DNA from 4 places in the Vreelandella indica genome. Region 1 is predicted to be linked to each of the others. Evidence: predicted binding sites of a transcription regulator. Region 1 holds the regulator's gene; each other region holds the start of a gene.
What was found. Region 1 encodes sigma-54, which starts transcription at its own class of promoters, with help from an activator protein. Its sites were predicted from a motif close to TGGCACNNNNNTTGCTNT; they were not measured.

Region 1 (7,485 bases):
TTACTACTTTTTATATGTTCAATGATTAAGAGAAAACGCTATGCGCCAGCCTCTCGCTCCACCCAGCCTACTACGCGAAAGTGCATTGCGTACGCTGCAAATTGAGCAGGCAGCCATTGGCGGCCTTCAAGCCAAACTAGACGAAAGTTTTGACCGTGCCTGCGAGCTAATTCTCGCCTGCCAAGGCCGCGTGGTGGTGACCGGCATGGGCAAGTCGGGGCATATCGCTGGTAAGCTGGCGGCCACACTTGCCAGCACAGGCACACCAGCTTTTTTCGTTCACCCTGGTGAAGCCAGCCACGGCGATTTAGGCATGATTACCCGTTCCGATGTGGTATTGGCGCTGTCTAACTCGGGTGAAACCGCCGAAGTCACTGCGCTCTTACCGCTGCTTAAACGCCTGGGTACGCCGCTAGTCAGTATGACAGGCCGCCCCAACTCCACGCTGGCTAAACACGCTGATGCGCACCTGAACAGCGGCGTAGAGCGTGAGGCATGCCCGCTCGACTTGGCCCCCACCAGCTCAACAACGGCAGCGCTCGCCCTGGGCGACGCCCTCGCTGTGGCGCTGCTGGAAGCGCGCGGTTTTACCGCTGAAGATTTTGCCCTTTCCCACCCCGGTGGCAGCTTAGGCAAACGCTTGCTGCTGCGCGTTAGAGATCTTATGCACGACGGTGAGCGACTGCCCCAAGTCCCCCTGGGAAGCCCGCTGCGCGACGCGTTATTGGAAATCACCCGTCAAGGGCTAGGCTTTACCTGCGTGGTAGATAGCGATGGCCGCCTAGCCGGGGTATACACTGACGGTGACCTTCGACGCACGCTCGACCAGTTTCACAACCTGCGCGATGTCATCGTTGACGATGTAATGACCCGGCCGGGCAAGCGCATCGCCCCCGACATCCTGGCGGCGGAAGCGGTACGTATCATGGAAGAGAGCCGCATTACGGCGCTAGCAGTGGTTGATGAACAACAGCGTCCTATCGGGGCGCTACATATGCATGACCTGCTTGCCAGCGGCGTTATTTAAGACAGCGGCGTCATTCAGCAATATTACCGACCCGCTTTACGAATTTAATGATAAGGAGGTTCTATGACCTTACCTAATGCGCTACTTGATCGACTCCGCCGCGTGCGCCTATTAGCATTGGATGTTGACGGCGTACTGACCGACGGCCGCCTCTACTTCCAGGCTGACGGTATCGAAATCAAAGCATTTCATACTCAGGATGGTCATGGGCTGAAGCTTCTCAAGCGAGTGGGTATACATGTAGCGCTGGTGACGGGCCGCGACTCTCCCATGGTGAGCCAGCGCGCCGCATCACTGGGCATCGACCTGGTCCATCAAGGCTGTGAAGACAAGCTTGCCACCCTGCGCGGGCTTTGCCAGCGTCTCGATATAGAGTTAGAGCAGGTGGCCTACTGTGGTGACGACCTGCCTGACTTGGCCGCTATTAAGCGTTGCGGCGTCGGCATTACCGTCCCTAATGCGCCAGATTACATGCATACCCACGCCGACTGGACCACGGAACGTCTAGGTGGCCACGGCGCCGTACGTGAAATCTGTGACACACTGCTTGAATCTCAAGGGCACTGGGGCGCGGTGCTAGACACCTATCTTCACGGTCGCACCTAATGGTGAAGCAGGTAAAAGTACGCATTTGGTTAGCCGGGCTGGTCGTAGCCCTGGGGGCTCTACTGGTGTGGCTTGACCCACGTGGGCCTCAAGACACGGCCATTGACCCTGAAGCGCAGGCCCAGGAGCCAGGCCACGTACTGGAAAACGCTGAGATCACCCTTTTCGGTGAAAATGGCAGCGTATTACAGGCGCTTAAAACCCCACGCCTGATCCATACGCCGCAGCGTAGTGAAACCTGGACGGAAGAGCCCGAAGCTATTTTATACGATAGCGAAAACCGCCAGTGGCTAGCTAGCGCTGATGTAGGCACGCTTAACACGTCCACTCAGGCCTTGCTGATGTCAGGCGCGGCTCGCCTGATCGCACCGGATGAAGGTTGGCAGTTAGACACTGAATTATTGCACTATGACGGGCTAAAACAGCATGCGTGGAGTGAAACACCGGTAGTGCTACAACAGCCGCCCCAGCAAATGAACGCGTCGCGCATGGACGTCTGGCTTAACGAAAGCCAAGTGCGCTTAACTGATAATGTGCGTGGCACGCACCCTCCGGCCACGCAACGCTAACAGGATTTGCCATGAAATCACTGCTATATACCGCCCTTTTTGCCCTTGCGGTACCACTCTCGGCACTGGCCCAAAACAGCCAGGCCCCGGTAGAAGTTGAAGCCGACCGTTTAGACCTTGACCAGCGAGCGGGAACCGCTGTCTATACAGGCAATGTCGATATTCGCCAAGGCGGAATGCAATTACGTGGCGAGCGAGTAGAGATCGAACGCAACGAGGCAGGCGAGCTCTCCCGCGCGACCTCCACCGGTGAGCGCGCTTACTTACGTCATCAAGCTGAAGGGCAAGAAGGCCCTACAGAAGGTTGGGCAAGGCGCATTATTTATCATGTCGCTGAACGCCGCGTTGAGCTGATCGACCAAGCCGAATTAACGCAACAAGAAGACACCTTCACCGGCGGTCGCCTTGAATATTTCATTGACCGTGAAGTGATTCAGGCCCGCTCTGACGTTGACGGCAGCGAAACCCAGCGCATACGTATGACGCTTCAGCCTGAACAATAGGGAGCCAAGCCTTGGCAACTACAGACACTGCGCCAATCAAAACCCTATATGCCCACCACTTGGCCAAAAGCTATAAGCGACGCCGAGTCGTTAAAGACATCAATTTAGAGATCTCCCAAGGCAGCATTGTGGGCTTACTGGGCCCTAACGGCGCGGGCAAAACCACCTCGTTTTATATGATTGTGGGGCTGGTGAAATCCGATGCTGGCAAAGTGGGTATCGACGATGTAGATCTAACCCGCGCGCCAATGCATGAACGCGCTGCGGCGGGTATCGGCTACCTTCCGCAAGAAGCGTCTATTTTTCGTAAATTATCGGTTGCCGATAATATTATGGCGATACTCGAAACGCGCAAAGAGCTCAGCCGTCGCGACCGCGAGCAGCGCCTGGAAGCGCTACTTGAAGATTTTCACATTACCCATATTCGCGACAACCTGGGCATGAGCCTTTCAGGCGGTGAACGCAGGCGGGTGGAGATTGCTCGCTCACTGGCGACAGAACCCGCATTCATTCTTCTGGACGAGCCCTTTGCTGGCGTAGACCCCATTTCGGTGGGCGAGATCAAAACCATTATTCGGGCATTAAAGCAGCGCCACATCGGCGTACTGATTACCGACCACAACGTTCGCGAAACCCTGGATATTTGTGATATCGCCTACATCGTGGGCGATGGTCAAATCATCGCCAGCGGCTCTCCAGCCTCGATACTCACTAACCAGAAAGTGAGGGAGGTTTATCTAGGCGCTGATTTCCGCCTCTAGCCTATTTTTCACTTCTAATTAGCGCTCTACAACAACTTTACTACCAATGGCATGCTTATTGCACTTGCACCGGAGACCTACTCACACTAGGGTGGAGCATTCTGATTAACGAGTGGTTCTCAGATGGTCATGAAAGCTTCTCTTCAACTGCGCATGGGCACACAGCTGACCATGACACCTCAGCTGCAGCAGGCCATTGCTCTGTTACAGCTATCAACGCTGGACTTACGTCAAGAAATTCAGCAGGCCCTAGATGCCAACCCCATGCTGGAACAAGAGGATGAATTTGGCGAACAGGCTGCCAGCGAGCCCAAAGAGGAAGAGTGGTCAGAGAGCATTCCCACCGAGCTCTCGGTAGATAGTGATTGGTCTGACACCTACCAAGATATGGGCAGTCACGGTGGCTCCAGCAGCGAAGGACCTGATTTTGAGCGCCAGGCTGCTGGCCAGAGTCTTCATGGGCACTTGCTGTGGCAGCTAGCCATGACTGATTTTGGCGCGCGAGAGCAACTTGTCGCAGAAAGTCTTATCGACGCGTTAGATGCTAATGGCTACTTAACTCAGCCGCTCAACGACATACGTGAAGGGCTTCGCGCCCAAGGTGTCGATGGGCTTAGCCAGCGCGAAGTAGAAACCATTCTGCTTAAGCTTCAGCAATTTGAGCCAACAGGAATATTCGCCCGCGACCTGCGGGAGTGCCTGATGCTGCAGCTGGCCACTCTTCCCGATGATACGCCGTTGCTGGTTCCTGCCCGCCGCTTAGTACGGCAGTTTCTGGAAGCGCTCGGCAAAGATGACATGCGCTTACTAAAACGCCGCCTGGGACTCGATGATGACCAGCTGGCTGATGTCATTCTCCTCATTCGTAGCCTTGATCCACGCCCGGGCAGCGCCTATGGCGATACCGATGATAGTTATGTAACGCCCGACCTGGTCGTACGCCATGACCACGAAGGCTGGCACTTAGAGCTCAATCCTGAGGCATTGCCAAGGCTTCGCATTCAGCCCGACTACGCAAGCTTAATAAAGCGTGCGGATAAAAGTCAGGACAATCAGTTTTTAAAAGAACACCTGCAGGAAGCACGCTGGCTGATCAAGAGCCTCTCTAGCCGCAACGATACGCTACTGCGCGTTGGCCGCGAGATTATCACCCGGCAAATTGGCTTTTTAGAACACGGCGAAGAAGCCATGAAGCCGCTCATATTGGCCGATATCGCCGAGGCCGTGGAAATGCACGAATCGACTATTTCCCGGGTAACCACTCAGAAATTTATTCATACGCCTCGCGGCGTATTTGAACTCAAATACTTTTTCTCAAGCCAAGTCAGCGGCCAGGATGGTGACAGCCATTCAAGCACCGCTATCCGCGCTCGGCTGAAGAAATTGGTTCAAGAGGAGCCGCCAGGCAAGCCGCTTTCTGATAGCCGCTTAGTCACGCTATTAGGGGAGGGGGGAATTCAAGTAGCGCGTCGAACGGTGGCTAAATACCGTGAAGCCATGGGCATTCCCTCCTCTAGCGAGCGACGTCGTTTGCGCTAGCACAAATCAACGTTTTAGGGAAACTCTCGACAAGGGCTTTGCAACGCGGCAAAAAGGGTTACAATCGAAGTACAGTCCGATGGATAAGGAGTACGTCAATGCAAGTTAATATCACTGGTCATCACGTAGAACTGACTGACGCCTTGCGTGACTATGTCAACGAAAAGCTTGAACGTGTAGAGCGCCATTACGACAACATAACCACGGTGCAAGTCACCTTATCTGTGGAGAAAGAGCGCCAGCAGGCCGCCTGTACACTGCACGCAGCAGGTGCTGATTTACATGCGGAAGCCCTAGACAGTGATATGTACGCCGCTATTGACGCATTAGCGGACAAAATTGATCGGCAACTCGTTAAACATAAGGAAAAAGCACAAGCTCGCGCCCAAGGCGCAGGCGTGCGTTAATTCAATGACGTTGGAAACCATACTCCCCCCGGAACGTGTTCTCTTTGACGTACCCGGGGGCAGCAAAAAAAGGGTGCTGGAATTTTTCAGCACCTTTATTGCCCAAAATATCCCCAGTCTGGACAGCCAAGAAGTGTTTAGCCGTTTAATTGGCCGTGAGCGCTTAGGCAGTACCGGGATTGGTAACGGCGTGGCTATTCCCCATGCGCGTAGTCCTCACTGCTCGGCCCCAATTGCTGGTTTTTTAAAACTCGCAGAAGCGATTGATTTTGATGCTATCGACGGCGACCCGGTGGATCTGGTGTTTGTATTGCTAGTTCCAGAAGAGGCTGATGACACACATCTCTCTCTGCTCGGCCAGGTAGCGACCATCATGAACGATGCGGATGCGCGTCAGAAACTGCGTAAAGCAGGCAGCCAGCGCGAACTACTTGAGTTGCTTACCGCTAAAATTCGTGAGCAAACAACTTCCTGAAAGCCTAAACCTGCCAAGCGGTACTCAACGGCAGGTTGATTTGCGCTCACCACCCTTAACGCAGCTTGATCAAAGCAAAGAGAGACTCTATGCAACTTGTGATCATTAGCGGCCGCTCTGGGTCAGGTAAATCTATCGCCTTACAAGCGCTTGAAGATCTTGGCTACTATGCGATTGATAACCTCCCTGCCATGTTGCTGGGGTCGTTGGTGGACGAATTACGCGACCAGGGCGACCGCGCCCATTTGGCGGTCAGTATTGATGCCCGTAACTTGCCTGGCGCCCTGGCACGACTGCCCTCTTTATTAGAGGATTTGCGGCAACGTAAAATTGATTTTCAAGTGATCTATCTGACCACTGATGCGCGCATCTTACTTGAGCGTTACTCCGCAACACGGCGGCGTCACCCGCTGACGCGCGATAGCGAAATGACGCTTGAAGAGGCTATCAATAAAGAAGAAGAAACGCTGCTCGACATTCGTGATCTAGCCGATTTATTGATCGATACCTCGCGGCTATCAGTTCACGATTTGCGTCGTCGCATTACCGACCAAGTCGCCCATCAGCGGCGCGACAAGCTCACGCTGACGCTTGAGTCGTTTGGTTATAAGCGCGGTGTGCCGTTGGATGCTGATTTGGTTTTCGACGTGCGCTGCCTGCCAAACCCATATTGGGACCCAACGCTACGCCAATTCACAGGCCGCGATGCGAACATAGTGGCCTTCTTAAGCGGTTATCCCATCGTAGACGCCATGACTAACGATATTCAGGCTTGGCTTGAGCGCTGGCTGCCCGCTTACCAAGATAGCCAGCGTAGCTACATGACTATCGCGATTGGCTGCACCGGTGGGCAACACCGCTCGGTCTATATGGTCGAACAGCTAGCAGAGCGATTAGTACACAGTATGGGCGAAATTCAATTACGTCATCGCGAGTTAGGCTTGCAGTACACATTAAATGAACAGCTAGCTGCTCCGCCTGCCAGCACATCCCAAACCGACGAGCAGCAAGCAACGTCTTAAGCGCTTCTATCCATTAATGACACCACTCGGCGAAAAGGAACCAGGGTGCCAGAAAGAATACTCACACTTACCAATCAACGCGGCCTGCATGCACGCGCGGCGACCAAACTAGTAAAATGCGGCCAACAGTTCACGGCGACAATACGTGTTCAAAAACAGCAACAAGTCGCTGACGCCGCCAATATCATGTCACTGCTGATGCTCGCCGCACCGTGTGGTACCGAGCTAACTATCAGCGCTGAAGGCGCTGACGCAGAACAGGCGCTTGATGCTATTCAAGCGCTGTTCGATGCTCGTTTTGAGGAAGATCAGTAGCTTTTAATCTCCCGCTACGGTCATGGCATCAATTAACCAGCTACCCGTGTGAACACTGCCACGGGTATCGGTGTCATCGCCAACTCCCACTAACCCGGCAAACATCCGATCCAGGTTCCCGGCAATCGTAAACTCCTCGATCGGGTACTGTACTTTTCCGTCTTCTACCCAAAACCCTGCTGCGCCACGTGAGTAATCACCGGTCACGCCGTTAACGCCCTGCCCCATCAGCTCAGTTACCCAAATACCCCGCCCCATCTC
Region 2 (7,485 bases), on a different contig from region 1:
GTCATGCCCTCTTCCGCCAGTTCCACCATAACGTCCAGCACCTCTTTGATCATCTCGGGGTCTAGGGCGGAGGTGGGCTCGTCAAACAGCATCACGTCAGGGTGCATGCACAGTGAGCGGGCGATGGCCACGCGTTGCTGCTGGCCGCCCGAAAGCTGCCCAGGGTACTTAGTTGCCTGCTCGGCAATGCGCACCCGTTCCAGATACTCCATGGCCAGCGCTTCGGCTTCTTTACGGGGCTTCTTCTGAACCCACATCGGCGCGATACAGCAGTTTTCCAGCACCGTTAAGTGAGGAAACAGATTGAAGTGCTGAAAAACCATGCCGACGCTGCGGCGAATCTGCTCGATACGCTTAACGTCTTGGGTCAGCGGTACACCGCCCACCACAATTTCACCTTTTTGGTGCTCTTCAAGGTGGTTAATGCAGCGAATCAGCGTGGATTTACCCGAACCTGAAGGGCCGCAAACCACGATACGTTCGCCGCGTTTTACCTCAAGGTAGATATCACGCAGTACGTGAAAATCGCCGTACCACTTATTGACGTTGCGCATCTCGACCATCAGGTCAGAAGTGCTGGTGTCAGAGGTGTTAGTGGCTGCTTGTGTCATGTTGAAATCCTACTTAAATCGTAAAGAGATGCGGCATCAGTGCTTATGGCCGGTATTAAGCTTGCGTTCCAGGTACTGGCTGTAGCGCGACATGCTGAAACAGAAAATCCAGAACACAAACGCCGCAAATACATACCCCTCTATCGAGAAGCCCAGCCAGCGCGAGTCGGAAAGCGCCGCTTGCACAATGCCCAACAGGTCAAACAGCCCGATGATCATCACCAGGGTGGTGTCTTTAAACAGGGAGATAAACGTATTAACGATACCGGGAATCATCATCTTAAGTGCCTGCGGCATGACGATGAGCCCCATACGCTTCCAGTACGTCATTCCCAGCGCCGCGGCGGCTTCGTCCTGGCCTTTGGGGATCGCCTGCAAACCACCGCGAATCACCTCCGCCATGTAGGCGCTTTGGAACAGCGTGAGGCCGATCAGGGCGCGTACCAGGCGATCCACGCTGATTTCTGAAGGCAGGAACAGCGGCAGCATCACCGAGGCCATAAACAGAATGGTAATCAGTGGTACACCGCGCCAGAACTCAATGAAAATCACGCAGAAGGTTTTGACGATGGGCATGTTCGAGCGTCGCCCAAGGGCGAGCACGATACCAATCGGTAGCGCGCCAATCATGCCTACGCTGGCCAAGAGCAGGGTCAGCATCAAGCCGCCCCAGCGGTGGGTCGAGACACGCGGTAGGTCAAAGTAGCCGCCGTGGAGTAACACGTAGGCGATGACCGGGAAGATTAGCAGCGCAAACAGGGCCATCCAGCGCTTAAAGGGCAGGCGAGGAATGACCATCCAAGCAATAATGGCCGCAAACATGGCAAACACGATGTTGGCACGCCAATACTCTTCGCTTGGGTAAAGGCCATACATGAACTGGGAGAAACGCGCGTTGACGAAGACCCAGCAGGCGCCCGCCCGTGTGCAGTCTTCGCGGCTGTCGCCCACCCAGTTGGCATCGATAAACGCCCACTGAACGGTTGGCACCACCAGCAGATACAGTACGTACAGGCCCAACAGCGTGAAAACACTATTGATAGGACCGTTGAACAGGTTGCCCCGTAGCCAGGCAACCGGGCCGATCGTGCCTTTAGGCGCCGGACGCTGAGGTATGGTTTCTTTGTTGTGAATCATGGGGTCGCCTCCGGCCTAGCGTTCTACCAGCGCAACGCGAGCGTTGAACCAGTTCATGAACATGGACACCAGCAAGCTGATGATGAGATAGACCGCCATGGTCATGGCAATGACTTCGATTGCTTGACCGGTCTGGTTGAGCGTGGTGCCAGCAAAAACCGACACCAGGTCGGGGTAACCAATGGCGGTGGCCAGAGAGGAGTTTTTAATCAGGTTGAGATATTGGCTGGTCAGCGGCGGAATGATGACGCGCAAGGCTTGAGGAATCACCACCAGACGCAGAACGAGTTTTCGCGGCAAGCTAAGTGCTTGGGCCGCTTCGGTTTGGCCATGGGGAATCGCTTGAATGCCCGAGCGCACAATCTCAGCAATAAACGATGCGGTATAAATGGAAAGCGCCAGCCACAGGGCCAAAAATTCGGGAATGATAGTAATACCACCACCGAAGTTAAAACCACGCAGTACCGGCATTTCCCAAGTGACCGGAACGCCGGTCGCCACCAGTACCAGCAGTGGTAGGCCAAAAATAATCACCAGCGAGATCCAGAAAACCGGTATGCGTTTGCCGGTCGCTTCGTGGCGGCGCTTATTCCAGATGACCAACGCAATGCTGGCAATCATCGCTACCACAAAAGTAGCAGGGATCAATCCAAAGCCTGATTCAAACAGCGGTTGTGGCAAGTACAACCCGCGTACGTTCAGGAAAATGGCTTCGCCAAACGCCATGCTCTCTCTAGCGCTGGGTAAGGTACGTAGTACCGCGAAGTACCAGAAGAAAATCTGCAGCAGCAGCGGGATATTACGAAAGGTTTCGATATAGGCGTTGGCTAACTTGGCGATCAACCAATTGGGCGATAGCCGCGCAATACCGACGATAAACCCGATAATCGAGGCGGCAATGACCCCCAGCCCCCCGACCAGCAGCGTGTTGAGCAAGCCAATCACGAAGGTGCGGCCGTAGGTACTCTGGGAAGAGTACTCGATTAAGGTTTGACCAATACCAAAGCCGGCTGTGTTGCCCAAAAAGCTAAAGCCTGTGGTGATGCCGCGGGCATTCAGGTTGGCTTGGGTATTGCCGATAATATAGATCAGGAAAGCCGCCACAACGGCGACCAAAATGATTTGAAAAATAAGTGCGCGCTTAGCGCGGTCTCGCCAAAACGGCGGCTTGTGGCCGGCGGGGCGAATGTTGGGTCTTACAGACATGGATGGCGTCTCCGCTACACGGACGGTCAATCAGATGGCCCGCCAGGCCTTTGAAACAGATACCTGTAAAGAGGGTGGCGGGCCGGGGTCAAGCGAGACGCTTAGCGAATCGGGGGAGCGTACTGGAAGCCACCGTCGTTCCACAGGGCGTTAACACCGCGCTCGATTTCAAGCGGAGAGTCCATACCCACGTTACGTTCAAAGCTTTCAGCGTAGTTGCCGACTTGGCTAATGATGTTGTAAGCCCAGTCTGCTTCCAACTGCATGCCTTCCCCGTAGTTGCCGTCTTGGCCCAGCAGGCGAGCAACATCAGGATTTTCTGAGTTCAGCATCTCTTCAGCGTTTTCGCTGGTAACGCCGTACTCTTCAGCGTTAAGCATAGCGAACAGCGACCACTTAACGATGTTGAACCAAAGATCGTCGCCCTGACGAACAACAGGACCCAGCGGCTCTTTGGAGATAACATCAGACAGGATCATTGAGGCTTCAGGGTCATCTAGCTGAATACGAAGCGCAGCTAGCTGAGAGGTATCAGAGGTCAGAACATCACAGCGGCCAGCTTGATAACCACCCACGGTTTGCTCAGAGGTATCAAATACGATGGGGTTGAATTCCATGTTGTTAGCACGGAAGTAGTCAGCCAAGTTCAGCTCAGTCGTGGTGCCCGACTGAATACAGATAGAAGCACCGTCGAGCTCGTCGGCACCGGTAATGCCCAGGTCGCGGGAAACCATGAAGCCTTGGCCGTCGTAGAAGTTAACGCCGGTGAAGTTAAGGCCCAGCGTGGTGTCACGGGTAGTGGTCCAGGTGGTGTTACGTGAAAGTAAGTCAACCTCACCAGACTGCAGGGCGGTGAAGCGCTCAACGGCGTTTAGAGAAATATAGTTAACCGCATCCGCATCGCCGAGTACTGCTGCCGCTACTGCACGGCAAACATCAACGTCCAGACCCTGCCAATTACCGTCGTCATCCGGTGCTGAGAAGCCCGGCAAACCATCGCTCACACCACACTGAACGGCACCACGCTCAATAGTATCTTCTAAGGTGTCGGCTTGAGCAGTCGCCATTCCCGCTAGGCTCAGTGAACCAGCGGACGCCAGAAGCGCTAGATGTTTTTTATTGAACATTTAGTTTCCCTCGAAGTGATTAAAAACCGTCATTAAAATAGTTATGCATGCCGTAGCATGTCACTAAACCTAGCAAGGAAGATGCCAGCAAGGGTACAGGCGTGAATTCAGCGCTTTTCAACGCTACTCAATGGATTCGAGACGAACGTCTAGGTGCAAAAAATGTTACCACCCACCTCGCTTTGCACCTTTATAGGGCAAGCTGAGGTGGGCGGTGACAGAAAGTACGCGATGAACGGGGGGTTATTCGGCCGCGAATGCCTTGCGCATAAACGGAGGAAGGGCGAGCGCGCCGCGATGGGCATCAACGCTGTAGTACTCAAGCGGCAGCTCGTGGCTGGCGGCTGCCTGCTCGCGGAACGCATTCACATCAATGGCTTTACCCGCCAGTGTTACGCTCCACCAGCCTGATGGGTACACCGGCTGCGGGAAGGGCAGTGTGGCGACGCTGTTAAAACCCGCTTCAAGCATATCGTGGCGTAGCTCACGAATGATCGAACCCGTGTGGTAAAGCGGTGACTCGCTCTGTTGCACCATCACGCCGCCGCTTTTCAAAATACGGTGGCAGCGCTTGAGAAAGTCGGTTTTAAACAGCCCTTCCGCAGGGCCGACCGGGTCGGTTGAGTCGATAATCAATACATCGATGCTCTCATCAGGTGCATCGTCTACCCACTTCACGCCATCAGCGAACAACAGCTCGGCGCGCGGATCATTGTTCGATTCTACCAAGGTCGGGAAAAAGCGCTCGGAGGCTTTCGTGACTTCTTCATCGATATCAATCTGAGTAACTTTTTCAACGCCTGAGTGGCGCAGCACCTCTTTTAACGTGCCGCAGTCGCCACCGCCGATAATCACCACCCGCTTGGGGTCTCGATGGGTAAACAGCGCCGGATGCGCGATCATCTCGTGATAGAGGAAGTTGTCGCGGTCGGTCAGCATCACACAGCCGTCCAGCACCATGAGGTTGCCGTAAGTCTCGGTAGCATAGACTTCCAGATGTTGATACTGGCTCTGCACATCCAGCAGCTTTTCAGAGATCTTCAGCGAGAAGGCGCTGCCGTGGCTATCAAAGACTTCGGTAAACCACTGGTCGTCGCGTAATTCGCTCATCAATAGGCTCCTGAATGCGGTGTGTTGGATTGGGTGGGGATATCCCGATGGTATTGCGGGCTAAGTTCGTGCAGCGCCTCCATGAAGGCGGTGACGTTATCCGGGTTAGTAAACTGGCTGATACCGTGGCCCAGGTTAAAGACGTGGCCAGGGCCGTGGCCGTAGCTTTCGAGCACACGGGCCACTTCAGCGCGGATAGCCGAGGGGCGGGCAAACAGTACGTTAGGGTCCAGGTTGCCCTGCAGTGCGACCTTATGGCCAACGCGGGCGCGGGCATCGGAAAGCTCGGTAGACCAGTCGATACCCAGGGCATCGGCACCGGCGCAGGCGATATGCTCAAGCCACTGGCCGCCATTCTTGGTGAACAGAATCACCGGCACGCGACGACCATCTTGTTCGCGGATCAGGCCGGACACGATCTGCTCCATATAGCGCAGCGAAAACTCTAGGTACGCAGGCGTGGATAGCGCGCCGCCCCAGGTATCAAAAATCTGCACCGCCTGGGCGCCGGCGCGAATCTGCGCATTCAAGTAATCGGTGACCGCATGGGCCAGCGTATCTAGCAGCTGGTGCATGGTATCCGGCGTATCGTAAAGCATGGTTTTCAGGTGGCGGAAGTCCTTGCTGGAACCACCCTCCACCATGTAGGTCGCCAGCGTCCAGGGGCTGCCGGAGAAGCCGATCAGCGGCATGCGGCCGTTCAACTCGCGACGAATGGTCGACACCGCACGCATCACGTAATCCAAGTCGCGCTCGGCATCGGGCACGCTCAGTGCCGCGACTTCTTCCTGGGTGCGCACGGTTTTGCGAAATTTAGGACCTTCGCCGGTTTCAAAATAGAGCCCCAGGCCCATCGCATCCGGAATGGTTAAAATGTCAGAAAACAGAATGGCGGCGTCCAGCGGATAGCGCTCTAAAGGCTGCATAGTGACTTCGCAGGCCAGGTCATGATTACGGCACAGATCCATAAAGCTGCCCGCATCAGCACGGCTGGCGCGGTATTCCGGCAGGTAGCGGCCCGCTTGGCGCATCATCCATACAGGTGTGCGGTCAACGGGCTGGCGCGCTAATGCGCGAAGGAAACGGTCATTTTGTAACGGTGTGGTGGTCATAAATACTTGCTCTTAAGAAATTTGCCCGCATCGTACTTGAAGCAGTGCTTGGGGTCGTATTTGAAATCGTATGTGAGCAATTGTACTTGAAGATAGGCGCTAGGGCGGCGTAACCGGTGGCAAAAATCGTCGCACCCGATCAATTTTTCTCCTCTAATTAGCCAACTTTAGCTGCGTTGCCATCGTGAGGCGGGCGCCGCTTCCTGTTAGAATACTTGCCCATTTTGCCAACACTGGTGTGGTTAACTGGTTTGGTCAATCAGCGAGGTAACCTGTGACCATTCGCTTTATTGCCGCTTCCCAACTGCCCACCCCCTGGGCAACCTTTACGATGCATGGCTTCGAAGATGAGGCCACTGGCAAGGATCATATCGCCTTAACGTTGGGTGATGTGACCGGCGATGTGCCGGTGCTGGGGCGTGTGCACTCCGAGTGTTTAACCGGCGATGCGCTGTTTTCTATGCGCTGTGACTGTGGCTATCAGCTTCAGGAAGCGCTGAAGCGTATTGCCGAAGAGGGCCGCGGCGTACTGTTTTATCTGCGCCAAGAGGGCCGCGGAATTGGTCTGCTGAATAAAATTCGCGCTTATAATTTGCAGGATCAAGGCGCGGATACGGTCGAAGCCAACGAACGGCTTGGCTTTGGCGCCGACATGCGCCGCTACGACCTTTGCGTACCGATGCTCAACCACCTGGGCATTACGTCGCTGCGATTAATGACCAACAATCCGCGCAAAGTGGATGCCCTTACCCGCGACGGGGTGAACGTGGTGGAGCGCCTGTCGATCACGACCGGACTGAACCCGCATAACGAGCAGTACCTTGCCACTAAAGCGGGCAAGCTCGGCCATATGATGGCCCTGGATGACTTTACCCAGGCCAGCGATGTGGATATTGAGCGTAAGGGGTGATAGTGGCTATGCGAGGATGTTGAATTAAGGTGTTGTCAAATATTAGTTAAACACTGGAATGCCATGGCGGCAGCGGATGTGCGGTTTTCAACACCGAGCTTTCGAAAGACTTGCTCTAAGTGTTTATTAACAGTTCGGGGGCTCAATTCGAGTATTTGTCCGATCTCACGATTAGTCTTGCCTTGTGCAATCCATAGCAGTACTTGTGATTCACGGTTAGTTAGTCGGAGTTGGTTTTGTAAAAGCAAGCTTTCGCTGTCCCCATCCTGATG
Region 3 (7,485 bases), on a different contig from region 1:
TCAGGACGACGATGAAGGTCGTAACGCATGGCAGCTTGAGGATATTCGCAGTGGCTTAGCGTGGCTAACCGACGCCCAGAAGGATCACTTTTTACCGCAAATGCTTAACTGGGAAGCGTTGGGCGGGATTAGCTTCAAGAAAGGCTGCTATACCGGCCAGGAAGTCGTCGCCCGCGCCCACTTTCGCGGTCAGGTTAAAAAGCGTCTGATGCATATTAGCGTAGAGGCGCAAGCACTATCCGAAGCGCTACCCGAGGTAGGCGCCAGCCTGACGAACGGTGACGATAAAGCGGTGGGCGAAGTCGTGGTCAGCGCCTTTAACGAGCAAGGCGGCGTCGAGCTGCTTGCAGTAATGAGTACCAAGGTCGTGGAAGAAACAGTGCCCGTATTTCTCGCAGGGGCGCCAGCCACTTTACTACCATTACCCTATACGATTGAGCGAGTTGACCCCGAACAGCTGGCGGTTGGCCTTAATAACTAGCCTTTCCGCCTTCTAAGCGTGAGGTAAGCCAAACAGCGTCGTGGCGTTATGGCTGCTTATGGTCGCTACCTGTTCCGCCGTTTGCCCGCGTAGGGCAGCCACCACACTACATACTTCCGCTACCCGGCACGGTTCATTACGCTTGCCCTGGTAGCCGCTTAGCGGCATATCAGGGCTGTCGGTTTCAAGCACAAAAGCGTCATCCGGCAGTGCCTTAACGGTTCGCTGCAACCGTTTGGCACGCTCATAAGTTACCGCGCCGCCCAATCCCAGTTTGAAACCTAAATCGAGAAACTTCGTCGCCTGCTCAATAGAGCCTGAGAAAGCGTGAATTAACCCAGCTTGAGGTAGCGCAAGTTGGCGAAGTCGCTTGGCGACCTTATCGTTAGCATGGACGCAGTGCACCACTACCGGCAGTGAGTGGTGCTTAGCGAGCCTCAATTGAGCATCAAAGTAATGCCACTGCGCGTCCAGCGTGTCGCTAAAGCGGCCATCAATGCCACACTCGCCCAACGCAACGGCCTCAGGGTGCTCGCTCAGCGATTGGTCGAGCGCCTCGATGTCGGCCTCTTGATGCTGTTGCATAAAGTGCGGATGAAGCCCCAGACAAACCGAGGTGTCATCCCGCTCGCCCAGCGCCAGCACCTGTTGCCAGCGGGCCCGGGTTGTACCCGGCACCACAAAGCGCGCCACACCCACCGCCTTGGCAGCCTCAAACACCTCAGTTCGATCATGATCGAACTCAGAAAAGTCGAGATGGCAGTGCGCGTCGATTAACATACAAAACTTAGTGTTCGCGGGTGGGTTGGAAGCGAATGTCCGGCCAGCGCTCCTGGGTCATCTGCAGGTTAACCCGAGTCGGCGCGATATAAGTGAGATAGCCACCGCCATCAATCGCCAGATTAGCGCTGGCTTTACGCTTAAACTCTTCGAGTTTTTTAGCATCCTCACAGTAGACCCAGCGGGCAGTCTGCACATTGACGCCTTCGTACAAGCAGTCGACCTTATACTCCTCTTTCAGGCGATGAGCGACCACATCGAACTGCAGGGTACCCACGGCGCCAAGAATCAGGTCATTATTGTCCATCGGCATAAAGACCTGGGTAGCACCCTCTTCAGAAAGTTGCTGCAAGCCTTTTTGCAACGCCTTCATCTTGAGCGGGTCTTTTAACCGCACGCGCTTAAAGAGTTCTGGCGCAAAGTGCGGTATACCGGTAAAGCGCATATCTTCACCGACGGTAAAAGTATCGCCGATCTGAATGGTACCGTGGTTGTGCAGGCCGATAATGTCGCCGGGCCACGCTTCTTCGACCTGCGAGCGGTCAGAGGCCATAAACGTCAACGCATCGGCAATTTTGACGTCTTTGCCAATACGCACATGGCGCATTTTCATGTTCTTTTCGTACTTGCCTGAGCAGACCCGCAAAAAGGCGATACGATCGCGATGATTGGGATCCATGTTGGCCTGGATTTTAAACACAAAACCGGTGAAGCGATCATCATCAGAAGTGACGACCCGGGTATCGGTTTCATGGGCCTGGGGCGGCGGCGCGTATTCGACAAAGCCGTCTAGCATTTCGCGCACGCCGAAGTTACCCATTGCAGTACCGAAATAGACCGGCGAAAGCTCACCACGGCGATAGGCGTCCAGATCAAACTCATGGGATGCACCGCGCACCAGCTCCACTTCCATGCGCAGCTCTTCCGCCTGCTCTTCCCCGAGCACAGCATCGACCTCGGGATTATCCAGGCCCTCAATACGCTTGTCTTCAGGGATTCGGCTACCCTGCCCCTGGGTGTAGAGGTGAACCACATCGTTATAGAGGTGATAAACGCCCTTAAAGTGACGCCCCATGCCAATCGGCCAGGTCATCGGCGCACATTGAATATTGAGTACCGTTTCGACCTCATCCATTACTTCAATGGGGTCACGGATATCACGATCCATTTTATTGATAAAGGTCAGAATCGGCGTTGTACGCAGACGACATACCTCCATCAACTTGATAGTACGATCCTCGACGCCCTTTGCGCCGTCGATCACCATCAAGGCAGAGTCTACCGCTGTAAGCGTACGGTAGGTATCTTCGGAGAAGTCTTCGTGGCCAGGTGTATCCAGCAGGTTGACGATGCGCCCGCCATAGGGGAACTGCATTACCGAGGTAGTGACAGAGATACCCCGCTCCTGCTCCATTTTCATCCAATCCGACGTTGCGTGCCGATCGTTACGCTTGCTCTTGACCGAACCGGCCAACTGGATGGCGTTGCCAAACAGCAGCATCTTTTCAGTAATGGTGGTTTTACCAGCGTCAGGGTGCGAAATGATCGCAAAGGTGCGTCTAAGCCCCGCCTCATGGGCTAACTGAGTCTCTTTCATTGTGCCTCTTTGAAAATGTTTACTCCGCGCCGCTTTCCAGTGATTGATTAGCACGCGGTGAGCAATGTCCATTGAGACAATTGTAACGCCTGGAGACCGCTTTTGTCGCGGCTGGCTTTATGAGTGACTAAGCAATTGGAGAGGCCAAAAAAAACGCTGACGAATTCAGCGTTTTTAACGAAGCATGCAACGAGATGCTGCTTCTAGGCGTTATGCGTAGGTGTTCACCTGAGTACCGACGCTGCCTTCTTTGGCCAAGTCCGGTTGTGCACCGGTGTTGGCAGAGGCTAAAACTTCCGTCACCTGCTCAGCCTGGGTGTCCAAGGCTTCTTTGAACACCTGCATCTGCGCCTGTTCGGCTGTTTGCGCCTGATTCATATAAAGCGAGGCACTGACTGAACTGCTGATGCCTACATCCATATTTTCACCTAATGGTATGCAAATGTACTTACAAACTAGCAAAGCATTAGATCACGCGCAAAGATATCGTCACTATTACTAATGCCAGCATCTACTACTATCGGCTTAACTCGCCGAATCATTAACGAATATAGCGCCCGTTCAAAACCTGTCAGCGCGAAACGGCTTCATATCAATTGCGGTAGGCTGCCCTTCCATCATATCTGCCAGCAAATGACCCGTTGCAGGACCAAGAGTAAACCCTTGATGCCCATGCCCAAAGGCGAGCCATAAACCTGGGTGGCGTGGCGCTGGGCCAATCACTGGCTTCATATCGGGCAGGCACGGCCGCGCACCTTTCCAAGGGGCTTCATCGCGGCGCTCCCCTAACGGAAACACACTGCGCGCCACTTTCTCTGCCGCGCCCAGTTGGTTAACGTCGGCGGGGGCATCAAGGCGGTCTAACTCTGCCCCGGTGGTCAAGCGGATACCCGCATTCATCGGCGCCAGCAGGTAGCCAATTTCAGCATCCATGACCCAGTAATTTAGCTTGGCCTCTGCTTGTGGGGCGTAGTGCATGTGATAGCCACGCTTCACAAAGGTAGGGAAATGGTAGCCAAGCTCCTTCAGCCAGCTACCCGCCCAAGGCCCTAGCGCCACCACGACGTCGTCTGCTTCTAACGTTTCAGCGGCAGTACTTACCTGCCACCGGCCACCCACCTGCTGAACCGAGGTGATATCCGCCTGCAGAATGCGCCCGCCATCATTGCTGAATGCTTGGGCATAAGCCGCGACCAGCGCACCGGGGTCGGCCACGGTCCAAGGGTCGAGCCAGTGAATTGCGCCAATAATATGTTCGCTAAGAGAAGGCTCTTTCTCCATCAGCGCAGCCCGATCCAGTTGCTCAAATTGAACACCATAAAGACGGCGCGCCTCTTCGGCATCTTTTAACCGTGCGGCCAACTTTTCAGGGGTACGGTAAAGCTCAAGCCATCCCTGCCTGCGCACTAAGTGTTCCGCTCCGGCAGCCTCAATCATCGGGCCATGAGTCTTCAGTGACTGCTGAATCAAAGATGCATATTCCGGCACGATTTTCTGGTAAGCCTTCGGCGCTGAATTCATCCAGTAGCGCAACAGCGGAGAAGCGGCATTCACCATGCCCGCAGGACGATAGCGAATATCAACCCGGCGATTAGGCAATACGCTCAAGAGCGTTTTAACATCCCGTGGAAATGGGTAAGGCCTAACGGCTTCACGCTGAATAATGCCTGCATTGCCAAACGAGGTTTCTCGACCAGGCTGGAGGCGGTCTACCACGGTGACCTCATGACCGCGCTGACGCAGATGCCAGGCAATGCTGACACCTACCATCCCTGCTCCTAAAACTACCGTTTGACGCGCCATGTTGATGCACTCCCCGCTGTCGATTCAGCACCATGATTGGTAATTAATAACTATTTGAAAAATATCACCAAACCAACTGCATTAATATAGTAGAAAACGCTGTTTTAGAGCCAAAAATAAGTAATTAATGCTCCATAGCGAGCTAAAAAGGAAGACAACACTATTAGCGGCATAACAATTGCTTAGTTTCTATTAGGTAACCTGAACGGTATGCAATTGACGACGTCGTAACGGCCTCTCCTCCTCTGCGAAAAACACATAAAGCACCAAAAAGAAGCGCTCGCACCAAAAGATGCCCTCGTACTAGTGACAAAGGAAAACACCATGCCTGCCACGCTAAATCTGGATAGCTCGCTGATCGATACGCTCTGGGTACTCTGGGCAGCCGCTCTGGTATTTGTGATGCAAGCTGGTTTTCTATGCTTAGAGGCTGGCACAACGCGTACCAAGAACGCGATTAATGTTGCTATGAAAAACGTAGCGGACTTTGCGATTGCCGTCAGTGTTTTTTGGCTCATCGGATTCGGCATCATGTTTGGTGATTCGTTGGGCGGTGTTGTAGGTACAACGTTATTCGGCTGGCAGTTAGACGCTTCGGGCAGCTGGGTGATTACGGTATTCATCTTCCAGGCAATGTTCTGCGCGACCGCCGCGACCATTGTGTCGGGTGCGGTGGCGGAACGCATGCCCTTTCTGGCATATATCTGGACGGCGCTCTGGATCGCGTTAATCATCTACCCCGTATTCGGCCACTGGGCTTGGGGCGGGCTACTAGGTGGTGCCGCAGGCTGGTTAGGGGCTCTAGGGTTTGTTGATTTTGCCGGCTCCACAGTGGTTCACAGTGTAGGTGGCTGGGTAGCGCTGGCAGCAGTACTCTGCATCGGCCCCCGCAGTGGTCGTTTCGCACACGACAAGCCTCCTACCGCTTTTCCCTCTGGCAACCTTCCACTCGCGATGCTTGGCGCGCTGTTTATGATATTAGGCTGGTTCGGCTTTAACGGCGGTAGCACCTTGGCTGTTACTGACCAGATACCCGGCATATTGGCTAATACCGTGCTTGGAGCCGTTGGCGGCATCCTTTCCGGCATGCTCATGGGAATGCGCACACGTCGTTACGCCGATGTGATGTACGCAATTAATGGCGCCATTGCTGGTCTAGTCGCCGTCACCGCCAGTGCGCATGTGATCTCGCTCCCAGCAGCATTTGGCTTGGGGGCGGTTAGCGGCGTGCTAATGGTACTGACCAGCGAATGGCTGCTGAGTAAGCGTATTGATGACGCCGTATGCGCCATACCTGCCCATTTAGTATCAGGCATTTGGGGCACACTCGCACTACCCTGGGTGGCGGATATGACAATGCTGGATAGTGGCCTGTCCCGACCCGCTCAATTCGGCATTCAGCTTCTTGGTGTTGTCGTTTGTGGCATCTGGAGCTTTGGCAGCGCATGGCTGCTATTTCGTATCACTCGTCGCTTTCTGCCCTTAAGGGTCTCGCCTGAAGCTGAAAAAATGGGTCTTAATTTAGCCGAGCATGGCGCCAATAATGAGCTGAACCAGCTACTCGAACATATGCGCCAGCACGAACAGCAAGGCGATATTCGCCGGCGAATTGAAGCCGACCCGTTTACTGAAGTGGGCGAAATAGCGGCCAGCTATAATCGGGTAACAGCGGCCCTTGAAACCGCCCTCGGCCACACCCGCGTGATGCTGCGTAACCTGCGCGATGGAGTAATCACCTGGCAAGCAGACGGCTCGCTGACAAGCCTTAACCCCGGCGCTGAGATGCTCTTTAATGTCGACGCCGCCACTCTCATCGGCCAACCCGTTTCCACGCTGCTACCGAACTTCAAGCTGACACCCGGTGCACGCCATGAAATCAAACGACGTACAGCCGATAAGCGAGTGCGTTATCTCGAAATACAGGTGAGCGAAGGCGCCAGCGGCTCCGCATCAGAGCGCTCTGGCATGGTGCGCGACATCACCGAGCGCAGACAGCTTCAAGAGCAGTTAAATCGCGAACGTGATCTTGCTCGCACCACTCTAGCCTCCATCGGAGATGGCGTAATTACCTGTGATGCCAGCGGCAATGTCACGTTTATCAATGCGGAAGCCAAGCGACTGACCGGCTGGACCCTTGAAGAGGCCATGGATAAACCTATTCATGTGGTTTACCAACTACTTGAGGAAATCAGCGGCGACTCCATAAGTAATCCAGCCCGGCAAGTACTGACACAGCTAACGCCAGTGCAATCAACCGAACATTGCATGCTCGTCCACCATGACGGCACGCATACCCCCATCCAGCACAGCGCCTCACCCATTCGTTCACGCAGCGGCATTACCCTGGGCGCTGTTGTGGTTTTTCAAGATGTTAGCCTCACACGCCAGCTTACTGAACAGTTGAGCTATCAGGTCAGCCACGACAACCTAACCGACCTGTTGAATCGGCGCGCCTTTGAAACAGCACTTACAGCGCTTCTCAATCGGGAGGATGGCCAGCACGTGATGTGCTACCTGGATCTTGATCAGTTCAAAATCGTCAATGATACCTGCGGTCATCTTGCGGGTGACGAACTGTTGCGCCAAGTATCATTAAAGCTGAAATCCCATGTACGCAGCAGCGATATTGCCGCGCGTCTCGGTGGCGATGAGTTCGCCCTACTGCTACCAGATTGCGGGATAGAAAGAGCACTAGTGATTACCGAGGCACTACGCAGCGATATAGAGAATTATCGTTTTGCCTGGCAAGAGCATACGTTTGGGATTGGGGTCAGTATTGGCTTGGTAGAACTCCATGCTGCTCAGCCTATGCAGCTTAGCCAAG
Region 4 (7,485 bases), on a different contig from region 1:
ACTACGCCGTTGAGAACGTCTGTAACCGCATGGTGGTGATGGAACACGGCCAAGCGGATGCCCTATGCGATTGCTGTCGTTATAACGAGGTAATTCCCGACCTCAATATTGAAGGTCATCGTGAACGCTGGGCGGCGCTTGAAGCAGCGAAGCGGCGGCTATTTCATACCCTCGATCTACTCAAGCTGCCACACGGCACCAAAGACGATGCTATTAACGTGCCGCTAAGCTTTTCATTTATGGCCGACGCCCTCCCCGACCAGGGGTTATGGCGCTCTACCGCGAAGCAAGAGAAGGTTTATACCGGCCATGCCTCGGGCCATATCACCATTAACGTCAAAGAAGCCGATGACGTTGAGCGTGAACGCTTGCGCGTCGATATGAACGAATCACACCGCACGCTCATCGGTCACTTCCGTCATGAAATTGGCCACTATTATTGGGATGTACTGGTAAAGGATCGCGATGAAGAGGCTTGCCGCGCGGTATTTGGCAACCACCATCGACCAAGCTACGCCGAGGCGCTAGAGCGTTACTATCAGCAGGGCGCCCCCAGCGACTGGCCTGCGCGTTTTATCTCTGCCTACGCCACCATGCACCCCTGGGAAGACTTCGCCGAAACCTTCGCCTATTACTTGGATATGGTGGCCGTGCTGGATACCGCACTGCACATGGGCATTACCCATGTCGAATATGACGGTAGCCTGGACAGCATGTTGATGGCTTTTCATCAGGTCGGCTTGGCGGTGAACGAACTCAACCGGGATATGGGGCTACTCGACCTTTCGCCGACGGTGCTCGCCCCCGCCGTGCGCGATAAACTGGCGTACCTGCATCAACTGATCCAAGCCGCCAGCCCTGTTGAGCGCTAGCCCGTCAATCGTTGTCGTTGTCCCCTGCGTGGCTTTGGCTTTGTGTCTGGTTTTGCGTTTGTGCCACTCGGGGAACAGTGTCGTCATTCACAAAGTAGGTCGCACTAAGCGTATCGTGAATGGCAGCAAAGCCAATTTGCAGCTCGTCGATAAAGGCATGCAGCTTGCTCGGCGAATGGGCAAGCGCTTGGATATCGGCATCGACTACGTCCGCGCGAACCAGCGAAACCGTGGCCGCGGGGCGGTCTTGGCGGGGTAGCAAGTTAAGCTCATGGCCTAGCGTTTCTAGGCTGCAGGCAATCGAACGTGGCAGGTTGGGGTCTTGGAGCAAAAAGCGCAGCACATCCGGCCCCCGTACGCGTAAACGCACCTGCTGACGGTACATTTGATACGCGGTGAGTGATTTAAGCACACTCATCCACTGCAGGTTTTCAAATGGCAGCAGCTCCTCAGGGTTTTGCGGCAGCAAGCTGGCAGAGCGCACGTCCACGATGCGCGTCGTCATATCCGCCCGCTCCAACTGGCGCCCTAATTCAATAAACGTACGCGCCGGGCCATGACTCAAGGTGCCCTCAATGAGCCCCGTTAACGCTTGGCAACCACGAATCACGCTTTTGAGAAAGCTATCGCGGCGGCGCGGGCTAACGCCATGTTCAGCATGGTCGACGACGCTCAGATAGAGCTGATTAACCTCCTCCCAAATCTCCCGAGGCACCACATCCCGGGTGGTTCTGAGGTTCTCGCGAGCACTGGCGAGGGCGGAGATAATCGAAATATCATTCTCGGTATCGGCACATAAAAAATGTACGACATTGCGCTCATCGAAGTCTGTATGGCGTGCGGTGAAGGCTTCCAGGCTGCCGGTCATTTCGATAAGTGGGGCCCAACCTAACGGCAAGCGTCCCGGCAAATCCAGCATAAGGTGGCTGTTAACGCTCAATAGGCGCGCGGTATCTTCCGCTCGTTCAATATAACGCGCCATCCAGTAAAGATTTTCAGCAACGCGTGACAGCATGGCGTTAGGCTCCTTTCACCGCGGCCGCTGCCGCCTTATCGTCGGTTTCTACAATCCAGGTATCTTTACTGCCGCCGCCTTGTGAAGAGTTCACCACCAGCGATCCTTCTATCAAAGCCACCCGCGTCAAACCACCGGTCGTGACATGAATTTCAGGCCCTGAGAGTATGAAAGGGCGTAAATCCACATGGCGCGGCTGCGGCAACCCATTCGCTAGCGTAGGCGTAGTAGAAAGCGCCAGGGTGGGCTGGGCCATATAATTGCGTGGATTTGCCTTGATCAACTGCGCAAACTCATCGCGGGTCTCTTTGGTTGAGCGCGGGCCAATCAACATGCCGTAGCCGCCCGACTCATTGGCGGGCTTGACTACCAATTCATCCAGGTGGTCGAGCACATAGCGGCGGTCATCTTCAAACATGCACAGGTAGCTCGGCACGTTGGGCAACAGCGGCTCTTGATCGAGGTAATAACGAATCAGCGCAGGTACGAAAGCGTAAACCACCTTGTCATCCGCCACCCCAGCGCCCGGCGCGTTGGCCAGCGCGACTTTACCCGCCCGCCAAGCGCGCATCAGGCCCGCAACACCCAGCATTGACTCAGGATTAAACGCTTCCGGGTCTAGAAACTCATCATCAACACGGCGGTAAATAACATCCACGCGGCGCATGCCCTCGACGGTGCGCATATACACCACATCATCGTCATCCACTAACAGGTCACTTCCCTGCACCAGTTCTACACCCATTTGCTGGGCAAGATAGGCGTGCTCGAAGTAGGCAGAGTTATAAATCCCTGGGGTCAGCACCACAATTTGCGGGTCATCGCCGGGGCGCGGCGACATCGACGCTAGCATGTCGTAAAGCTGAGCCACGTAATCATCAACCGGCAAAATCTTGCCTGAGGCGAATAACTCCGGCAGCACTCGCTTAGTGACATTGCGATTTTCAAGCATGTAAGAGACGCCGGAAGGAATGCGTAAGTTATCTTCCAACACATAGAGCGTGCCATCCCCATCGCGCACTAGGTCTGACCCGCAAACATGCGCCCACACGCCGTGAGGGGGATTAATGCCTACACACTGAGGGCGAAAATTAACCGACTGCGCCAATACCTCAGCGGGTAACACTTTGTCCTTGATCACCTTTTGGTCGTGGTAGAGATCATCAATAAATAAGTTTAGCGCCTGCACGCGCTGCTTGAGCCCCGCCTCGGTTTTACGCCACTCATTGGCGGGAATAATGCGCGGCACAATATCAAACGGCCAGGCACGGTCGATCATTGCCCCTTCTGAATAAACGGTGAAAGTAATTCCCATGGTACGGATAGCGATCTCCGCCGCCGTTTTCCGCTCTGCTAACTCTTCTGCGCTAAACCTTGCCAACATGTTGCACAATTCACCCGCTGACTCGCGTGGCTGACCGGGCGCGGCCATCAGCTCATCGTAAAAATCACGACACGCATAGTTATTCCAATTCACTTGGCTCATGGGCGCTCTCCTGGCGCTGGGGTGGAAGCGGCAACTTCCTCAATGCTCAGTGTAGGCCTGCCGCGTGCAAAACAATCAAACAATTGAGAGCAAAATACGTACCATCTTTTGCGATATTTCAACGTTCGCTTACTTAAACACTACTCAAACATTACTTGGCAGAGCATCAGCGCCCAACAAAACCCTTTTACGCTTTATTTTGGTGCGGCCAGTTGGCTTCAAGTTGGTGCATAACGCCATTTCCACTTTAGTTAAACGCCTTACTTAATATAGCGGCTGCAAAAAAGTAAAAGTGGAACGATACTTGCGAAACGTTCGGTTATTCCCTAACCCAGCCGACTATCCGGTTGATAACGGTTCTCTTGAGGGTGGCCCATGACCATTCGCGTTGCCTTGTACCATCGTACGACTTACCACTTTGACCGCCCGGTGCGTCTATCACCCCATGTTATTCGGCTGCGTCCGGCGCCCCACTGCCGCACCCATATTGAGTCGTACTCGCTCAAGCTCTCAGGTGATGACCACTTTTTAAATTGGCAACAGGACCCGTTTGGCAACTTCAACGCCCGCGTGGTGTTCCCAGAACCGCGTAAAGAGCTAACCATCGCCGTCGAGCTGATCGCCCCGATGACGGTGATTAATCCGTTCGATTTCTTCCTGGACGACATTGCGCAACAGATTCCCTTCGATTACCCGGAAGCGCTGCGCCAGGAACTGGGCCCTTATCTTGAAATCACCGAGTCCGGGCCGCGCTTGATGGAGTGGCTCAAGGGCGTGCCCCGCGAACCGACCACCACCGTCGATTTCCTGGTCGCACTTAACCAGCGCCTACAAGACGATATCGGTTACCTGGTGCGCTTGGAGCCAGGTGTACAAAGCTGTGAAGAGACCCTGTCCCTGGCCAGTGGCTCGTGCCGCGATAGCGCCTGGTTGCTGGTACAGATTTTTCGCCATCTAGGCCTCGCGGCACGCTTTGTATCGGGCTATTTGATTCAGCTTAAATCCGATGTCAAAGCACTCGATGGCCCCAGCGGTACAGAAGTAGATTTCACCGATTTACACGCCTGGACCGAAGTGTTTCTACCTGGTGCAGGCTGGGTAGGCCTTGACCCCACCTCGGGCCTGTTTGCAGGCGAAGGCCATATCCCGTTGGCCGCAACCCCCACCACGGGTAGCGCAGCCGCCATTACCGGTTTTTCGGATAAGTGCGAAGTCACGTTCGATGTGACCATGGAAGTGGAGCGTATTCACGAAGACCCACGGGTCACCAAGCCGTATAGCGATGAGCAGTGGCAGCGTATCTGCAACCTCGGCGACGAGGTGGATGCCGAGCTTCTTCAGCAAGATGTGCGCCTGACCATGGGTGGCGAACCTACCTTTGTATCGGTCGACGACATGGAAAGCCCGCAGTGGAATACCGAAGCGCTCGGTGAGCACAAGCGCGAGCGGGCCGAAGCACTACTGACGCGCCTTCAGGCCGCCTACGCCCCCGGCAGCGCGATTCAGCAGCAGCAGGGCAAGTGGTACCCCGGCGAACCGCTACCCCGCTGGGCGCTGGCCTGCTACTGGCGTAAAGATGGCGTGCCGCTATGGCGCGACCCACAGTGGCTGGCCTGCCTGGAGGCTGCCCCGAAAGTGCACGTGGATAACACCATGGCGCAACGCTTTACCAAGGCGCTCAGCGAGCGGCTGGGTGTGGCCGAACGTTACTGGATTCCGGCGTTTGAGGATGCCTACTACTACCTTTGGAAAGAGCAGTCTCTGCCGGTCAACGTTGACCCGCGCGAAGCCAACCTCAAAGACGATGCCGAGCGCCACCGCTTAGCCCGCCTATTGGAACAAGGCTTAGACGAAGTCGTTGGTTACGCTCTGCCACTGCGCCACTCGATCAGCCAAGCCCACCGCTGGGAAAGCGGCCGGTGGCCACTCAAGCGCGACCATCTTTTCCTGGTGCCCGGCGACTCCCCCATGGGGCTGCGCTTACCGCTTTCGGCGTTGCCCTGGGCTGACCCGGAAGAGCAGCCCCAGCCCGAATCGCTATTCGCTCCCCGCCCGGCACTGGGCGACATTCACGGCGAAGTCGCCCGCCGCAACGCTGAACAACTGCATATCAGCGATGCCGAACGCCTGGGGCGATCCAGCCACCCCAGCCCATCGCACCCTGAAGGCGAAGATGTCCAGCAGCAGCAACGGGCAGAAAACGACCGCGAGAGTGGCATTATTCACACCAGTCTATGTGTGGAGCCTCGAGAGGGCCGTTTGCATGTTTTCCTGCCGCCGCTCACCAGCTTAGAGCACTACCTTGACCTGCTCAGTACCGTTGAAGAGTGTGCTAAAGAGCTCGCTTGCCCGGTGATGGTAGAGGGCTACTCACCACCCAGAGACCCGCGCCTGGAAAACTTTATGATCACCCCCGACCCAGGCGTGATCGAAGTGAATATTATGCCTGCGGCCAGCTGGCAAACCCTGGTCGCGCAAACCGAACGGCTCTACGCCGAGGCACGAGAAACTCGCCTGGGCACCGAAAAATTCATGCTCGACGGTCGGCACACCGGCACCGGCGGCGGCAACCACGTCACGCTAGGTGGCCTGACGCCTGACGATTCGCCGTTCTTACGCCGCCCGGATCTGCTCGCCAGCTTAGTGACTTATTGGCAGCATCACCCTAGCCTCTCTTATTTGTTTTCGGGTCTCTTTATTGGCCCGACCAGCCAAGCGCCGCGGGTAGACGAAGCGCGTCACGAAGCACTTTATGAATTGGAAATCGCGTTACAGCAAATGCCCGAAGGTGACGTAGTACAACCCTGGCTGGTCGATCGCTTACTGCGCCATCTGTTAACTGACCTAACCGGCAATACTCACCGCGCCGAGTTCTGTATCGACAAACTCTACTCACCGGATAGCGACAGCGGCCGACTCGGCTTACTGGAGCTACGTGGCTTTGAGATGCCGCCCCATGCGCGCATGGGCCTGATGCAGATGCTGCTGATTCGCGCTCTTGTCGTGCGCTGCTGGAAATCACCCTATCGGGCCAAACCGGTGCGCTGGGGCAGCGCCTTGCAAGATCGCTGGATGCTGCCTCACTATTTGTGGAATGATCTTGACGATGTGCTCAGTGATCTACGCCACCACGGCTTCGATTTTGATCTTGAGTGGTTCGCCCCCTTCCTGGAGTTCCGCTTCCCGCTGCATGGTCGCCTGCATACGCCCATGCTGGATATCGAGCTACGCCAAGCCATCGAACCCTGGCATGTGCTGGGTGAAGAGGCTTCGGCTGGCGGTACAGCCCGCTATGTGGACTCCTCGGTGGAGCGCCTGGAAGTCAAAGTCAGCGGCATGAGCGGTGACCGCTACGTGGTGACCTGCAACGGGCGCCGGGTGCCGCTTTCAGCCACCGGCAGAAACGGGGAAGCAGTCGCCGGGGTGCGCTACCGCGCCTGGCAGCCGCCCTCGGCATTGCATCCGCAGATTCCTATTCATGCACCTCTGGTGTTTGATGTGATTGATACCTGGAACCAGCGCTCTGTGGCAGGTTGTACCTATTACGTAGTGCATCCGACCGGGCGTAATTTCGATACCTTCCCGGTCAATGCGTTTGAAGCCGAAGCCCGTCGACTGGGGCGTTTTAGTGCCAGTGGTCATAGTCATGGCCACCAAGCTCCCAAGCTGGAAACCCCCAGCCTGGAACTGCCACAAACGCTCGATCTGCGCTGGACGCCTAGCTAATGTTTTTAACTAAGGAGCCCTTGATTAACGTAATGAGCGAAGGCCAGACAAGGCAAAAATTAACGAAAAAAGGATCGGATTCGCGTGCGAATTTACAGGGTGTAAATGAGCATTTTGAGGCGATTTTTAACGCCGTATGGCCAAGCGCAATAGTTAATCAGCGGGTTTCTAAGCTAATGCTTTTCTCTTAGTAGCCAGTGCTGGATAATCCGCCCCCTTACCTCTCAGGATTACAAGGATAATGACGGCCCCTGTCTCACCCTCACTTCTCGCGCCCGTGGCTAACGGGCTCGTTGAGGATTACTTGAACCAGCTAGGCAAGGGACAGCCCGGCACGTATGACGCCATGCTCGATAGCCAAGGGCAGTTACGCCCTGGCTGGGAAA

Region 2: the regulator sigma-54 is predicted to act here: its motif matches at 4,151-4,168, upstream of V8L71_RS05755 (amino acid ABC transporter substrate-binding protein).
Region 3: the regulator sigma-54 is predicted to act here: its motif matches at 4,829-4,846, upstream of amt (ammonium transporter).
Region 4: the regulator sigma-54 is predicted to act here: its motif matches at 3,460-3,477, upstream of V8L71_RS10410 (circularly permuted type 2 ATP-grasp protein).

The regions. Positions count from the first base shown of each region.
Region 1 covers NZ_JBANSO010000001.1:202,553-210,037, forward strand. The annotation lists gene V8L71_RS00985 (KpsF/GutQ family sugar-phosphate isomerase) at 41-1,027, shown strand; gene V8L71_RS00990 (KdsC family phosphatase) at 1,091-1,633, shown strand; gene lptC (LPS export ABC transporter periplasmic protein LptC) at 1,633-2,202, shown strand; gene lptA (lipopolysaccharide transport periplasmic protein LptA) at 2,214-2,705, shown strand; gene lptB (LPS export ABC transporter ATP-binding protein) at 2,717-3,466, shown strand; gene V8L71_RS01010 (RNA polymerase factor sigma-54) at 3,590-5,005, shown strand; gene hpf (ribosome hibernation-promoting factor, HPF/YfiA family) at 5,104-5,412, shown strand; gene V8L71_RS01020 (PTS sugar transporter subunit IIA) at 5,417-5,887, shown strand; gene rapZ (RNase adapter RapZ) at 5,977-6,909, shown strand; gene V8L71_RS01030 (HPr family phosphocarrier protein) at 6,955-7,224, shown strand; gene pmbA (metalloprotease PmbA) at 7,228-7,485, opposite strand, start outside.
Region 2 covers NZ_JBANSO010000006.1:86,845-94,329, forward strand. The annotation lists gene V8L71_RS05740 (amino acid ABC transporter ATP-binding protein) at 1-563, opposite strand, end outside; gene V8L71_RS05745 (amino acid ABC transporter permease) at 648-1,748, opposite strand; gene V8L71_RS05750 (amino acid ABC transporter permease) at 1,764-2,954, opposite strand; gene V8L71_RS05755 (amino acid ABC transporter substrate-binding protein) at 3,056-4,081, opposite strand; gene speE (polyamine aminopropyltransferase) at 4,325-5,191, opposite strand; gene hemE (uroporphyrinogen decarboxylase) at 5,191-6,303, opposite strand; gene ribA (GTP cyclohydrolase II) at 6,578-7,213, shown strand; gene V8L71_RS05775 (response regulator transcription factor) at 7,249-7,485, opposite strand, start outside.
Region 3 covers NZ_JBANSO010000002.1:115,415-122,899, forward strand. The annotation lists gene ygfZ (CAF17-like 4Fe-4S cluster assembly/insertion protein YgfZ) at 1-481, shown strand, start outside; gene V8L71_RS02205 (TatD family hydrolase) at 494-1,261, opposite strand; gene V8L71_RS02210 (peptide chain release factor 3) at 1,269-2,858, opposite strand; gene V8L71_RS02215 (putative motility protein) at 3,069-3,278, opposite strand; gene V8L71_RS02220 (NAD(P)/FAD-dependent oxidoreductase) at 3,420-4,661, opposite strand; gene amt (ammonium transporter) at 4,986-7,485, shown strand, end outside.
Region 4 covers NZ_JBANSO010000012.1:99,265-106,749, forward strand. The annotation lists gene V8L71_RS10400 (zinc-binding metallopeptidase family protein) at 1-872, shown strand, start outside; gene V8L71_RS10405 (alpha-E domain-containing protein) at 877-1,887, opposite strand; gene V8L71_RS10410 (circularly permuted type 2 ATP-grasp protein) at 1,892-3,373, opposite strand; gene V8L71_RS10415 (transglutaminase family protein) at 3,749-7,099, shown strand; gene V8L71_RS10420 (circularly permuted type 2 ATP-grasp protein) at 7,341-7,485, shown strand, end outside.